Regions from separate parts of the Streptomyces sp. JLBG701 genome, predicted to be linked through region 3. Evidence: riboswitches for the same ligand, from Rfam matches in the RefSeq annotation. Region 3 holds a riboswitch; each other region holds the start of a gene.
The links. A riboswitch is a leader RNA that binds a small molecule or an ion and turns the genes downstream of it on or off. The one in region 3 is predicted to bind cobalamin.
Positions count from the first base shown of each region.

Region 1: linked by a shared signal. The riboswitch ahead of AC5DRG_RS12585 (cobalamin biosynthesis protein) and the one ahead of AC5DRG_RS03875 (CbtB domain-containing protein) in region 3 are both predicted to bind cobalamin.
Region 2: linked by a shared signal. The riboswitch ahead of AC5DRG_RS35275 (ribonucleoside-diphosphate reductase subunit alpha) and the one ahead of AC5DRG_RS03875 (CbtB domain-containing protein) in region 3 are both predicted to bind cobalamin.

Region 1 covers NZ_CM178588.1:2,749,677-2,754,727, forward strand. Annotated here, with positions in the region: gene AC5DRG_RS12575 (nSTAND1 domain-containing NTPase) at 1-926, opposite strand, end outside; gene AC5DRG_RS12580 (CU044_2847 family protein) at 907-1,272, opposite strand; cobalamin riboswitch at 1,460-1,599, shown strand; gene AC5DRG_RS12585 (cobalamin biosynthesis protein) at 1,710-2,663, shown strand; gene AC5DRG_RS12590 (cobyric acid synthase) at 2,660-4,171, shown strand; gene cobN (cobaltochelatase subunit CobN) at 4,168-5,051, shown strand, end outside.
Region 2 covers NZ_CM178588.1:7,587,779-7,592,829, reverse strand. Annotated here, with positions in the region: gene AC5DRG_RS35300 (carbon starvation CstA family protein) at 1-440, shown strand, start outside; gene AC5DRG_RS35295 (CstA-like transporter-associated (seleno)protein) at 412-612, shown strand; gene AC5DRG_RS35290 (DUF3311 domain-containing protein) at 739-1,002, shown strand; gene mctP (monocarboxylate uptake permease MctP) at 999-2,597, shown strand; gene AC5DRG_RS35280 (GNAT family N-acetyltransferase) at 2,713-3,222, shown strand; cobalamin riboswitch at 3,249-3,408, shown strand; gene AC5DRG_RS35275 (ribonucleoside-diphosphate reductase subunit alpha) at 3,530-5,051, shown strand, end outside.
Region 3 covers NZ_CM178588.1:853,447-858,497, forward strand. Annotated here, with positions in the region: gene AC5DRG_RS03860 (peptidoglycan-binding protein) at 1-1,133, shown strand, start outside; gene AC5DRG_RS03865 (acyl-CoA dehydrogenase family protein) at 1,357-2,535, opposite strand; gene AC5DRG_RS03870 (CbtA family protein) at 2,906-3,673, opposite strand; gene AC5DRG_RS03875 (CbtB domain-containing protein) at 3,699-3,920, opposite strand; cobalamin riboswitch at 3,956-4,090, opposite strand; gene AC5DRG_RS03880 (histidine phosphatase family protein) at 4,213-4,788, shown strand; gene AC5DRG_RS03885 (four-helix bundle copper-binding protein) at 4,790-5,051, opposite strand, start outside.

The DNA of each region.
Region 1 (5,051 bases), 1.9 Mb from region 3:
CGCAGGGCGACCGCGTGCGGGAACTGGTCCTGGAGCGCCGCCAGCAACACCCGTACCGGAGCGGCACCCGGCTGGCCGACCAAATCCGTCACCGTGTAGCCGGCGGCGCGCAACAGCGGAAGCACGCCCGCGCGCACGAGGGAGGACTTGCCGACTCCGGAGGCGCCGGCGACCGGGACGAACGCCTGGTCACGTACCGCCCGCACGATGCGCTCGCTGTCCGCGCGGCGGCCGAAGAACATCGCCGCGTCCTGCTCGCGGAACGCCTCCAGGCCGCGGAACGGGCTCTCCAGCAGGGCCGGGTCGAGGCCCAGGAGATGGGCGGCCGGGATGAGGTACGCGGTCGTGGCACCGTCCCCGAGGTCGGCTGCCACCGTCATGCCGATGACCCCGCCCTGCTCGACGTCCCACACCGGCGCGCCGCTGAAGCCCTGCCCGATGGCCGGGCCGTGGAAGGACTCGCGGGTCTCCATCGAGGTCCAGCCCCGGCCCACCCGGCCGCGCAGCCTGCCCTGCACCCACACCCCGTGGTCGCCGGTGCGCAGCGGGAAGCCCAGGACGCGGAAGCGGTGGTCCCAGAAGTCGTCGCCGCCCGCGAGCCGTACGGGCGCGGTGCCCGGTACCGTCTCCTCCAGTTTCAGCAGGGCCATGTCGCCGCTGCCGTCGGGCCGTACGGGGACCCAGCGGATCACCCGGGCCCGTAGCCGTGCCGCGGTGGGGTGCGGCAACGGGAAGTCCAGCCACAGGGGTTCGCGGGGCGGTTCGGTGCCGGTGTCGGGGATGTCCAGTGCCCTGGCCACGACGTGGGCGCAGGTGCACAGGACATCGGCGGCGACGAGGAACCCGCTGCCGGTGACCTCGCGCTCGTTCCGCCAGATCCGTGCGATGCCCCGTTCGAGTCCGTCGTCAGGAAGGCCCGTCGGCATCCCGCTGCTCCGGAAGGCTCCTGGCCGGCGCGGCCGGCCACTGCATCGTGACGGTGAAGTTGGCCTCGGCGCTCCCCCGGGCCACGACCACACCCAGGTCGGCGCTGAGGGTGATCCCGAACTGCACGGTGATCTCGCCCGGCGGTCTGGGCAGTTCCCGGGTGCTGTCCACCACGGCGGCCAAGGCGGGACGTACGCGTGCCAGTGCCTGCTGGAGGGTCTCGGCCGCACTCGCGACGGCGGCGCCCGCGCGGCCCACCCGCTGTGCGCCGGCGGGACCGGACCCGGCCACCTCCAGAAGGACGACCTGCCCGTCGTCGAGCGCCATCTCGGCCACGTACGTCACAACGGCTCCCCTCTCACGGCTACGACATGTAGTGCACTGTCCGACGCACAGTGAACGCAAGCAGGGTCATCGATTGCCGCCCGCCCGAGGGGAATTCACCCCAAGCCACCTCCGACCGTCCGGTCGGCGTGGTAGCGATGTGGGCCTCGGCACACTCCCCCCTCGCAGGTCAACGGCAAGTTGACGGCTCTTCTCGGCCCGTGGTGGACTGCCGGAGCCATATACGGCGGCAGGAGAGGAAGCCGGTGCGAATCCGGCGCGGTCCCGCCACTGTCACCGGGGTAGTAAGCCCCGGGAGCCAGGAACTCTCGCCGCCGGTCTCGTCGAACCAGGGCGTGGACACCCTGAGTGAGGACATATCGCCATGCTCGGCTGCCGATTGCGGTCCAGTAGGTCCCGTACCAGAGCCCTGCCCGCCCCCGCGGTCGGCTGAGCGCGTGCGTGCCGATCGCGTCTTCGCGTACGGCGCCGCCGCCGGACTCATCGGTGACCTGCTCCTGGGCGATCCGCGCCGCGGGCATCCGGTCGCCGCGTTCGGGCGGGCCGCCGGGGTCGTGGAGCGGGTGTTGTGGCGGGACCACCGGGGGGTGGGCGCCCTGCACACCGCCGTGTGTGTCGGGGGTGCCGTCTCTCTCGCCGCCGTCGCCGCTTCCGCCGTACGTCCGTCCCGTGCCGCCTCCGTCGCCCTGACTGCCGCCGCCACCTGGGCCGTTGTCGGCGGTACCTCCCTCGGGCGGGAGGCGCGGGCCGTCGGGCGCTTCCTGGAGGACGGGGATCTCGACGGGGCGCGGGCGCGGCTGCCCCATCTGTGTGGGCGGGATCCGCAGGCTCTCGACGCCGACGGGATCGCCCGGGCCGTCGTCGAGTCCGTCGCCGAGAACACCTCCGACGCCGTGGTGGGGGCCCTGGTGTGGGGGGCGGTCGGTGGCGCGCCCGGGCTTGTTGGGTTTCGTGCCGTCAACACCCTTGATGCCATGGTTGGGCGCAAGTCGTCCAAGTACCGGCGGTTCGGGTGGGCTTCCGCTCGGCTCGACGATCTCGTCGGGTGGCCCGGGGCCCGGCTCACCGCCGTCATTGCCGCTGCCGCCGGTGGTGATCCGCGCGGGGCGCTGCGTGTCTGGCGGGACGACGCGGGCAAGCATCCGAGCCCCAACGCCGGGCCCGTGGAGGCCTCGTTCGCGGGGGCGCTCGGGGTGCGGCTGGGCGGGACGCTGTCGTACGGGGGGCGGGTCGAGCATCGGCCTGTGCTCAACAGCGCGGGGCGCGCGGTCGGCGTACCCGACATCGAGCGGGCCGTACGGCTGTCCCGGCGCGTGGGCTGGCTCGCCCTCGGCGTCTGTGTCGCCGGACGGCTTCTCGCGAACGCGAACACGAAGGGGCGTGTCTCATGAGCGGTGGTGGTCTTCTCGTCGCCGGTACGACCTCCGATGCCGGCAAGAGTGTCGTCACCGCCGGGATCTGTCGGTGGCTGGTGCGGCAGGGGGTGAAGGTCGCGCCCTTCAAGGCCCAGAACATGTCCCTCAACTCGTTCGTGACGCGTGAGAGTGCCGAGATCGGGCGGGCTCAGGCCATGCAGGCGCAGGCCTGTCGCATCGAGCCGACCGCGCTCATGAACCCCGTGCTGCTCAAGCCGGGGAGTGAGCAGAGCAGTCAGGTCGTGCTCATGGGGAAGCCCGTGGGTGAGCTCAGTGCGCGCGGGTATCACGGGGGGCGCCAGGAGCGGCTGCTCGGGACCGTCCTCGACTGTCTCGCCGAGTTGCGGGGCACGTATGACGCGGTGATCTGTGAGGGGGCCGGCAGTCCGGCCGAGATCAATCTGCGGCGGACCGACATCGTGAACATGGGCATCGCGCGGAATGCGCGGCTGCCCGTGCTGGTCGTCGGGGACATCGACCGGGGCGGGGTCTTCGCCTCCTTCTTCGGGACCGTCGCCCTGCTGTCGCCCGAGGATCAGGCGCTCGTCGCCGGGTTCCTCGTCAACAAGTTCCGGGGGGACGTCTCGCTGCTGGAGCCGGGGCTCGACATGCTGCGCGGGCTCACCGGGCGGCGGACGTACGGTGTGCTGCCGTATCGGCACGGGCTCGGGATCGACGAGGAGGACGGGCTGCGCATCTCGCTGCGCGGAACCGTGCGGGAGTCGAACGTCGCCCCGCCCGTCGGCGAGGACGTCCTGCGCGTCGCCGTCTGTGCCATTCCCCTCATGTCCAACTTCACCGACGTGGACGCCCTGGCCGCCGAACCGGGTGTCGTGGTGCGCTTCGTGGACCGGCCCGAGGAGCTGGCCGACGCCGATCTCGTCGTCATCCCCGGGACCCGGGGGACGGTTCGCGCCCTGGAGTGGCTGCGGGAGCGCGGGCTTGCGGAGGCCCTCGTCCGCAGGGCCGCCGAGCAGCGGCCCGTCCTCGGCATCTGCGGTGGTTTCCAGATCCTCGGCGAGCACATCGAGGACAAGGTCGAGAGCCGCCAGGGCCATGTCGAGGGGCTCGGGGTCCTTCCCGTCCGGGTGCGGTTCGCCCGCGAGAAGACCCTCACCCGGCCGGTCGGGGAAGCCCTCGGCGAGTCCGTCGAAGGGTACGAGATCCATCACGGCGTTGCCGAAGTCACCGGCGGCGACCCCTTCTTGGACGGCTGCCGCGTCGGTGCCGTCTGGGGTACGCACTGGCACGGCTCGCTGGAGTCGGACGGTTTCCGGCGGGCGTTCCTGCGCGAAGTGGCGGCCGCCGCGGGCCGTCGCTTCGTGCCGGCCGCCGACACGTCGTTCGCCGGGCTGCGCGAGGAGCAGCTCGACCGGCTCGGCGACCTGATCGAACAGCACGCGGACACGGACGCGCTGTGGCGGCTCATCGAGTCGGGCGCGCCGCAAGGACTGCCTTTCATTCCACCGGGAGCGCCCGCATGAGCACAGTGTTGTTGTTGTCGACCGCCGACACCGATCTGCTGGCGGCCCGGGCCGCTTCCGGTGCCTCGTACCGGATCGGCAACCCGAACCGCGTCGACGTCGCGGGCGAACTGCCCGCGCTCGTCGCGGGCGCCGACGTCGCCGTCGTACGGCTACTGGGCGGCAAGCGGGCCTGGGAGGACGGGCTCGCCGCGCTCAAGGCGTCCGGGATTCCGACCGTGCTGCTCGGCGGGGAGAGCGTCCCCGACGCGGAGTTGATGGCGGAGTCGTCCGTGCCGGCCGGTGTCGTCGCGGAGGCGCTGCGCTATCTCGTCGAGGGCGGGCCCGCGAACCTCACCGAGCTGGCCCGGTTCCTGTCCGACACCGTGCTGCTGACGGGCGAGGGCTTCGACGAGCCGCAGAAGCTGCCGGAGTACGGCGTCCACGGCGAGCGTGCCTTCGTCGAGGGCCGACCGAGCGTCGGCGTGCTCTTCTACCGTGCCCATCACCTCAGCGGCAACACCGCCTTCGTGGACACCCTGTGCGACGCGATCGAGGCGCGCGGGGCCAACGCCCTTCCCGTGTACTGCGGTTCGCTGCGGGGCGCCGACACGGAGCTGTACGAGATCCTCGGCAAGGCCGACACCCTCGTCGCCACCGTCCTGGCCGCCGGCGGCACGCACGCCTCGCAGGCATCGGCCGGCGGTGACGAGGAGGCCTGGGACATCGGGGCGCTCGCCGACCTCGACGTGCCTGTGCTGCAAGGGCTTTGTCTTACGTCGTCGAAGGCGGCCTGGGACGAGTCCGACGCCGCCCTGTCCCCCATGGACGCGGCGATGCAGGTCGCGATCCCGGAGTTCGACGGGCGGCTGATCACGGTCCCGTTCTCCTTCAAGGAACA
Region 2 (5,051 bases), 6.7 Mb from region 3:
TGAAGTCGGGACGCCTCAAGTGGGCCTGGATCACCGGGGTTCCGCTCGTCTGGGACGCCACGGTGACCCTGACGGCCAGCTTCCAGAAGGTGTTCTCCAGCGACCCGCGCGTGGGCTTCTTCGAGCAACGCAGCGTCTACCAGGCCGGCATCGACCGGGGCGAGGTCCTGCCCCCGGCCAAGAGCATGGACGACATGCACACCGTCGTCACCAACTCCACGGTGGACGGCATCCTTTCGGCGGTCCTCGCGATCCTGATCATCATCGTGATCGCCGACGCGGCCCGCGTCTGCGTCCGCCATGTCCGCCGCCCGGCCATGTCCACGCTGAGCGAGACCCCGTACGTCGAGTCGAAGATCATCGCCCCGGCCGGGCTGATCCCGACCAAGGAGGAGAAGGAGGAGGCACGGGATGCGGTCTCCACTCCGGCGGGCACTTGAGGGTGTGCGCTGGTACGTACGGGAGTTGACCGACGAGTCGGCGTACGACCGCTATGTCGCGCATGTGCGTACGGGTCACCCGGAGGCGTGCGTGCCGTCCCGCCGGGAGTTCGAGCGGATGCGCACGGACCGTCAGGAGGCGGATCCACGGCAGGGCTTCCGCTGCTGTTGACACCGATGTCTGGCCTTCACGGAATCGACATACCGATATGCGGACGAGGTCTTCCGCTTGCGTGACACCGTGACCTAGATTGCCTGCGCGTTACACAGGTGATCAGTGAGGGAGCGGAGCCGCCAGATGTCAGATGCGCCTGAAGTGAGACCACCGGTGGTGACCCCGGTCCGTGTGGTCATAGCCCTGTGCCTCTTCGCCCCGTTCGTGGCGATGTTGTGGGTCGGCTCGTTCGCGAAAGTGGACCCGACGTTCATCGGCATCCCGTTCTTCTACTGGTACCAGATGCTGTGGGTGCTCATCTCCACGGCGCTGACGATGACCGCGTACCAGCTGTGGCAGCGTGACCAGCGCGCCCGCTCGGCCACGAAGGGTGGTGCCGGCGCGTGAACGACGGCGTGAACGGCGTGGCACTCGCCGTCTTCATCTTCTTCTTCCTGGCCGTCACGGTCATGGGCTTCCTGGCCGCGCGCTGGCGCAAGGCCGACAACGAGCACAGCCTCGACGAATGGGGCCTGGGCGGCCGGTCGTTCGGCACCTGGGTGACCTGGTTCCTGCTCGGCGGCGACCTGTACACCGCGTACACCTTCGTGGCCGTACCGGCGGCGATCTACGCGGCGGGCGCGGCCGGCTTCTTCGCGGTGCCGTACACGATCCTCATCTACCCGCTGATCTTCACGTTCCTGCCGCGCCTCTGGTCGGTGTCGCACAAGCACGGCTATGTGACGACGTCGGACTTCGTGCGTGGCCGGTTCGGCTCGAAGAGCCTGTCGCTGGCGGTGGCCGTGACCGGCATCCTGGCGACGATGCCGTACATCGCGCTCCAACTGGTCGGCATCCAGGCCGTCCTGGACGTGATGGGCGTCGGCGGCGGCGAGGACACCAACTGGTTCGTCAAGGACCTGCCGCTGCTGATCGCGTTCGGCGTGCTGGCGGCGTACACGTACTCGTCGGGTCTGCGGGCCCCCGCGCTGATCGCGTTCGTCAAGGACACGCTGATCTACATCGTCATCGCCGTCGCGATCATCTACATCCCGATCAAGCTGGGCGGGTTCGACGAGATCTTCAAGGCGGCGAACGAAAAGTACACGGCGGCCGGCGTCGGCGGCCTCGTCCCGGCCGAGGCGGGCCAATGGACGTACGCCACGCTGGCGTTGGGCTCCGCGCTCGCGCTCTTCATGTACCCGCACTCGATCACGGCGACGCTCTCCTCGCGCAGCCGTGAGGTGATCCGCCGCAACACCACGATCCTCCCCCTGTACTCGCTGATGCTGGGCCTGCTCGCCCTGCTCGGGTTCATGGCGATCGCGGCCGGAGTGAAGGTCACCAACGGGCAGTTGGCGATCCCGCAGCTCTTCGAGACGATGTTCCCGGCCTGGTTCGCGGGCGTGGCCTTCGCGGCGATCGGCATCGGCGCGCTCGTCCCGGCGGCCATCATGTCCATCGCGGCCGCCAACCTCTTCACCCGCAACATCTACAAGGACTTCATCCGCCCGGACGCGACCCCGGCCCAGGAGACGAAGGTCTCCAAGCTGGTCTCGCTGCTGGTGAAGGTCGGCGCGCTGGTCTTCGTCCTGACGATGGACAAGACGGTAGCCATCAACTTCCAGCTCCTGGGCGGCATCTGGATCCTCCAGACCTTCCCGGCCCTGGTCGGCGGCCTCTTCACCCGCTGGTTCCACCGCTGGGCCCTCCTCGCGGGCTGGGCGGTCGGCATGCTCTACGGCACCTTCGCCGCATGGGGCGTGGCCTCCCCGACCCAGAAGCACTTCGGCGGCTCGGCGAAGGAGATCCCGGGCATCGGCGAGATCGGCTACATCGGCCTCACGGCCTTCGTCCTGAACGTGGTGGTCACGGTGATCCTGACCTTCATCCTGAAGGCGACCAACGCCCCCGAGGGCGAGGACGAGACCAGCCCGCAGGACTACACGGCGGACGCGGGCGACAAGGGCGTAGAGACGGAACTGGTAGGCGCCGCTCACTGACCCCACCTAAGGGGCGCGGGGAACTGCGCGACCAGCCACACACAACCCGCAACGGGCCACCGAGAGCAAGAAACTCGGCGGCCCGTTGTCGTACCCATCCGGCACACTCGCCAACATGGACATCGCGATCAGGCAGGCGACCCCCGACGAGTACACAGCCCTAGGCGAAATCACCGCCCAGGCCTACCTCCAGGACGGCCTCCTGGACTTCGGCGAGAGCGACGAATACCTGGGCGAACTCAGAGACGTAGCCAAACGAGCCGCCGCCGCAGACGTCCTCGTCGCCACAGCACAGGGCCACCTACTCGGCGGAGTGACTTTCGTCCCGGCCGGCGGCCCCATGGCCGACATCGCAAAGCCCGGCGAGGCAGAAATACGCATGCTGGCGATCGCTCACGGGGCCCGAGGCCAAGGCGCCGGCGAGGCCCTCGTACGCGCCTGCATCGACCGCGCGAGGGCCACCCCCGGCTGCACAGCCATCGTCCTGTCGACCCAGCGCACGATGCACTCAGCCCACCGCATCTACGAACGCCTGGGCTTCACCCGCACACCCGCTCGCGACTGGAATCCCATCCCGGAGCTCGACGACATCACTCTCCTCACCTACGAGTTGACGCTGAGTTGACGCCCTGACACGCGACACGACACAACATCTGGTGGTGCCATGACGGCCCGGCACAAGATGTATGCTCATGCTCGCTGTCGCCGCAGGGGAATCCGGTGCGAATCCGGAACTGTCCCGCAACGGTGTACTTGTGCATGTTTTGTGCACATGGTCAGTCCGAGGACCTGCCGACAGCGCGCCCGGCCGTCCGGCCCGGGTGCATTGACGTCCGGGCCTCGCGGAGTGGGCCGGTGGACGCGACGCCGCGCGCGCTCGTGAACTGCCATGCCCTCCCCAAGGCCCCGTGCCGAGCGAGGGAGAGCCCCACGTGACCATCGCGCCAGCCGAACCGGCTTCAGCGACCGCGACCACGGCCGAGACCGAGACCGACGGTCCCGGAACCGCGCTGCTGCGGACCCTGACCGAGCTGACCGCCGACCTCCCCGACGCCGACCCCGGCCGGGTCGCCGCCGCCGCGTTGCGCGGCCGGTCCGCCCGGGCCGACGAGTCGGAGTTGCGCGAGCTGGCCACGGAGGCGGCCGCCGGCCTCATCTCCGAGGACCCCGCGTACTCGCGGCTGGCCGCGCGGCTGCTGACGATCAGCATCGCCGCCGAGGCCGCCTCGCAGGGTGTCACGTCGTTCACGGAATCCGTCGCCGTCGGCCACCGCGAGGGCCTCATCGCCGACCGCACCGCCGAGTTCGCGCGCATCCACGCGGCCCGCCTCGACGCGCTCGTCGACCGCGAAGCCGACGACCGCTTCGGCTACTTCGGCCTGCGCACCCTCCACAGCCGCTACCTGCTCCGGCACCCGATCACCCGCAAGGTGATCGAGACGCCCCAGCACTTCATGCTGCGCGTGGCCGCCGGCCTGGCGGAGGACGACACGACCCGAGCTCTCGACGAAGTAGCCGCGCTCTACAGGCTCATGAGCCGCCTCGACTACCTCCCCTCCTCCCCCACGCTCTTCAACTCCGGCACCCGGCACCCCCAGATGTCGTCCTGCTACCTCCTCGACTCCCCGCTGGACGAGCTGGACTCCATCTACGACCGCTACCACCAGGTGGCCCGCCTCTCGAAGCACGCCGGCGGCATCGGCCTGTCGTACAGCCGGATCCGTTCCCGCGGCTCCCTGATCCGCGGCACGAACGGGCACTCCAACGGCATCGTCCCGTTCCTGAAGACCCTCGACGCGTCCGTCGCCGCCGTGAACCAGGGCGGCCGGCGCAAGGGTGCCGCCGCGGTGTACCTGGAGACCTGGCACTCCGACATCGAGGAGTTCCTTGAGCTGCGCGACAACACCGGTGAGGACGCCCGCCGTACGCACAATCTGAACCTCGCGCACTGGATCCCGGACGAGTTCATGCGCCGGGTCAACGCGGACGCGGTCTGGTCGCTGTTCTCCCCCGCCGACGTGCCCGAGCTGGTCGACCTGTGGGGCGAGGAGTTCGACGCGGCGTACCGCAAGGCCGAGGCGGATGGCCTCGCCCGCAAGACCATCCCGGCCCGTGACCTCTACGGCCGCATGATGCGCACCCTCGCGCAGACCGGCAACGGCTGGATGACCTTCAAGGACGCGGCCAACCGCACCGCCAACCAGACCGCCGAGCCGGGCCACGTGGTCCACTCCTCGAACCTGTGCACCGAGATCCTGGAGGTCACGGACGACGGGGAGACGGCGGTCTGCAACCTGGGTTCGGTGAACCTCGGCGCGTTCGTGGTCGACGGGGACATCGACTGGGACCGTCTGGACGAGACGGTCCGTACGGCCGTCACCTTCCTCGACCGTGTCGTCGACATCAACTTCTACCCGACCGAGCAGGCGGGCCGCTCCAACTCCCTGTGGCGTC
Region 3 (5,051 bases):
GCTACTCGATCGACGTGGACGGCGATTTCGGACCGGCGACGGACAGCGCGGTCCGAAACTTCCAGTCCGCGCACGGCCTTTCGGTCGACGGCCAGGTCGGCACGAACACCAAGCGGGAGCTCTACGACACCGACGAGTCGCCGTCCACCGCCCTGGACCTGCGATCGGCGTCCTGCCCGTCGAACATCGTGGAGGGGCAGAGCGGCGGTTGTGTCGCGACGCTGCAGGCCCTGCTCAACGGCAAGGGGCAACACCTCGACGTGGACGGTGAGTTCGGTCCCCTGACCCTGGCGGCTGTGAAGTCGTTCCAGTCGGCGGCGGGCCTTTCCGTCGACGGCGAAGTCGGCCCGAACACCAAGGCCGCCCTGTACTCGAACATCAGCACGGGAGGCGGCAGCGGCGCACCGGCGCCGATCAACCTGAACTCCAGCTCGTGCCCGAGCAATATCGTGCAGGGCCAGCGCAGCGGCTGTGTCACCGAACTGCAGAGCCTGCTCAACCACCACGGAGCCGATCTTGCCGTTGACGGCGACTTCGGACCGTTGACCGACAGCGCGGTGCGGGACTTCCAGGCCGAGAAGGGTCTGTCGGTCGACGGCCAGGTGGGTCCGAACACCAAGGCCGCTCTGTACGGCACGGTCACCCCGCCGTCCTCGCCCCCGCCCGGTGGCGGATACAGCAAGATCCTCGATGTGGCCGCGGCCGAGGTCGGCACGGTCGAGGGAAGCGCTCGGGCGAACAGCTACGGATCGGCCGTGGGCGTGTCGCTGTCCACCAGCGACTACGCCTGGTGCGCGACCTTCGTGAGCTGGGTGGCCAAACAGACCGGGGCCTCCTCCTACCGCAGCACCTGGGTCGAGCACTGGGTCAACCAGGCGCGGGCCGGCAATTACCACCTCTCGGTGACGACGGACCCGCAGCCGGGCGACATCGTGGCCTTCGACTGGGATGGGGGCAACGATTACGACGGCGGCCAGGCGCACATAGGCATCGTGAGAACGGTGAGCGGCGGCTCCAGCTTCACCACCGTCGAAGGCAACACCGGCAACCCCAATGGCGGGTCGGACGGTGTCTACGTCAAGACCCGCGGTACGAACAGCGGATACGACGTGACGTTCATCCGAGTCCGCTGACCGGCTGACCGGGTGCTCAGGTGCTCGGATGAGAGTTTTCGTCCGGGCGTTTCATCCCGCGGCCGGAGTCCGTACCTGCGATGCCGGGTGCCGCCGCGAGATCTGGCCTCGTCGGCAGGCGGCCGACCGTGCTCCATCAGTCACCACAGGATGGACCATGGCCGGCCGGCCCTCGGTGCATCCGGACCGGTCGTCGCTCACGCCGAGCCGGCCCCGGTGCCGGCTAACGCCGTACCCGCGGCATCCCCAGACCGATCCACGAGATGATCTCCCGCTGGATCTCGTTGTTCCCGCCGCCGAAGGTGAAGATCACCGCAGAGCGGTAGCCGCGCTCCAGCTCGCCCTGCAGCACCGCGCCCGCCGAGCCCTCCTTCAGGGCGCCCGCGGCGGCGACGATCTCCATGAGCCAGGCGTACGCGTCCCGGCGGGCCTCGGAGCCGTAGACCTTGACCGCGGAGGCGTCCTGGGGGGTGAGGGTGCCGGTCTGGACGGCGTTCACCATCTGCCAGTTGAGGAGTTTCATCGCGTCGAGTTTGGTGTGGGTGCGGGCGAGGAGGCGGCGGACCCAGGGGAGGTCGACGACGCGGCGGCCGTCGGCGAGTTTGGTCTCCATGGCCCAGCGCTGGACGTCGTGCAGGGCGCGGATGGCCATGGTGCCGTGGGCGGCGAGGGTGACGCGCTCGTGGTTGAGCTGGTTGGTGATCAGGCGCCAGCCCTGGTTCTCCGCGCCGACGCGGCGGGCGACCGGGACGCGGATGTTCTCGTAGTAGCTCGCGGTGGTGTCGTGGGAGGCGAGGGTGGTGATGAGGGTGCAGGAGTAGCCGGGGTCGGTGGTCGGCACGAGGAGCATGGTGATGCCCTTGTGCGGCGGGGCCTCGGGGTCGGTGCGCACGGCCAGCCACACCCAGTCCGCGGTGTCGCCGTTGGTCGTCCAGATCTTCTGTCCGTTGACGACGTACTCGTCACCGTCCCTCACAGCACGCGTCTTGAGCGCCGCCAGGTCGGTGCCCGCGTCGGGCTCGCTGTATCCGATCGCGAAGTCGATCTCGCCGGAGAGGATCTTCGGCAGGAAGTACGCCTTCTGCTCGTCCGTGCCGAACCGCATGATCGTCGGGCCGACGGTGTTGAGCGCCATGAGCGGCAGCGGTACGCCTGCCTGGGCGGCCTCGTCGAAGAAGATGAACTGCTCCATCGGGGTCAGGCCGCGCCCGCCGTACTCCTCGGGCCAGCCGACGCCGAGCCAGCCGTCCGTGCCGAGCCTGCGGATGGTGTCGCGGTAGAAGCGTTTCTGGGCGGCCGGGTCCGCGAACCGGGCGTGGGCGTGATCCGGCACCAACTTGGCGAAGTAGGCGCGCAGTTCGGTACGCAGCCGCTGCTGCTCGGGCGTGTATTCGAGATGCACGGCGCCTCCAGGCTCATCGGTCGGATTAGCGAAACGTAGTTTCCTCATGGCAGAGTGTTACGCGCATGCCCGGCGCCCAGGCGACGTCGGGCGCCCTCCTCGGCGAGGTCGTCAGACCTGGCCGACCAGCGTCCGGAGGGACGTGCCACGCGGGCTGCCGGCTCCGGCCGTTCAGCACCAGGGCACGAAGACGATCGGCTCACATCCCTGAGCGACACCCAGGATCACTAGGCCGATCAGAGACGCTCCCCAAGGCCGGTCCCGACGGCGCACACAGTAGAACGTGTTTCAGAAATTGGGAACACGCGGAGCGGGACGGCACACGGGAAAGGCCCCCGGCAAGCCGGGGGCCTTTCCGTCGTTCGATCGCTCAGTGTGCGACGGGACTTGCCGGTGCGGCGGCCTTCCTCTGCCCGGCGGATGCCGGTCGCGGAACCAGCAGCCGTTCGGCCAACAGCCCGAAGACCAGCCCGAACGCGGTCCACAGCGTCGCCTGGATGGCGAGCGCGGCCAGTCGGTACTGCCACAGCAGGGTGGGCGGGAAGCCCTCCGGGACCTCGTTGAACGACGGCAGGAAGGCGTACGCCAGGCCGACGAGGAGGACGAATGTGGCGCCCGCCGCGAGGGTGGCGTTCCAGTTCCCCAGGCGCGGCGCGAGGCGCTTGCCCAGGATCACCGTGCCGATTGCCAGCAGCACGCTGAGGACGATCATCAGGAAGTACAGCACTGTGCGCTGGTTGAGGGTGTCGGGGTCACCGACGGCCGGCGGGTTGGCCGGGTACTTCAGGAACGGGACGACATAGACGGCGACCAGACCCGCCGCCGCGAGGAGCAGCGCGCTCGCCCGCGGCCCGAAGCGGCCGATCCGGCCCAGCGCGAAGCAGTACGCGAGGGCGGCGATGCCGCCGAACGCGACTCCGTAGACCAGGACCCCGGTGCTCAGGCCCGCGGTGGACTGCATGGTGCGGCTGACGAGTTCGGTACCCCCGTGCTCGTGGGAATGGGCCTCCTCGAACGCGATCGCCTCGTCCACGCGCGGCTCGCCCAGGAAGTAGGCGACGACCAGCGCGAGCAGTCCCGCGGCGAGACCCGCGAGCATGCCGCGGACCAGGAGGCTTCTGACAGTTGCTGAGTTCATGTGCTCGTGCTCTTCCCTGTCGGTGTCAGTGGCAGGGGAAACCGAGCATGTGGCGGGCGTCGTGCACCCACTCGTGCACGCCCTCGCCGGACACCAGGGAGGTGGCGCCCTGTTCGGCGCCGACGAAGTAGAGCAGGACCAGCATCAGGATGCCGAAGAAGACCGCCCAGGGGACGATCGCGCCGATCGGCAGCGTTGCGGGTACGGCTGTGGGGGCAGCGGTGGGCTGGACGGCGGACTGCGCCATGGCAGGACCTCCTGGGGAACTCGCGTCCCGTCTCGGTGGTGCACAGGACGACGGGTGCGGGTCTGACTTGCCCGGGCCCGCACCAGGGAGAGGTGCGGTAGAGGCTTACAGTGGCGCGACCGTGCCGGATTCTCACCGGCTTCCGCCGAACCGTCGTCAATATCGACCGAGAACGTACCGCGAAGTGGGGGTACGGCCAAGAGCGCACGGAGGGCGCGGGTGTGCTCCTGTGCGCTTGCGTACGCCGTGAAACGGCGGGATTGGTAGGGATGTTGAGCGCGGGAGTGGACGTATGACGAGCCGAGTGATGTTGATCTCACCGGCGATCACGGCGACGCTGCGGGAGGCCCGCTTCGACGACGGCTGTTCGCTGGACGCCTCCGGGCTGCGGCTCGCCCGGGCGGCCGCGGGCACCCTTCCGACAGCTGAGCGGGTGTGGTGCTCCCCCACCGTGCGCTGCCGCGAGACGGCCGGCGCGCTGGGCCTCGACGCCGTGGACGTACCGGAGTTGGCGGGGATGGACGCGGGACGCTGGCGCGGCGCGACCCTGGCGGAGGTGGGCGCGCGGGAGCCCGAGGCGTTGGCCGGGTGGCTGACGGATCCCGGATGCGCGCCGCACGGCGGGGAGTCGGTGCGGGCGCTGTGCGAACGGGTCGCGGGCTGGCTGGAATCGGCCGCCCTGGTGACGGGCCGCACCGTCGCCGTGGTCGAGCCCGAGGTCGTACGGGCCGTGGTGGTACGGGTGCTCGGGGCGCCGGAGTCGGCGTTCTGGCGCACGGACGTACCGCCGCTGACGTCGGTGGAGGTCAGTGGCAGGTCGGGGCGGTGGAACCTGCGGATCGGGCAGGCGCTGGGCGACACGCGATGAGTCAGTTGAGCGTCGCGATGAAGTCGGTGCAGGCCCGTGCGCACGCACGGCACGCGGCCGCGCCCTGCTCCGCGCCGGGCTGCCTGTCGAAGACGAGCGCGCACTCCAGGCAGACGGTGCGGCACCACTCCAGCTGGACCCGGATGCCGACTTCGTCCTGACCGCCCTGCTCGGACAGCACACGGCAGGTCGCGTCGCACACCTCGGCGCACATGATGCCCTGGCGCCGCACCAGTTCCTGTGCCGCGGTCCCGTCCGGATCC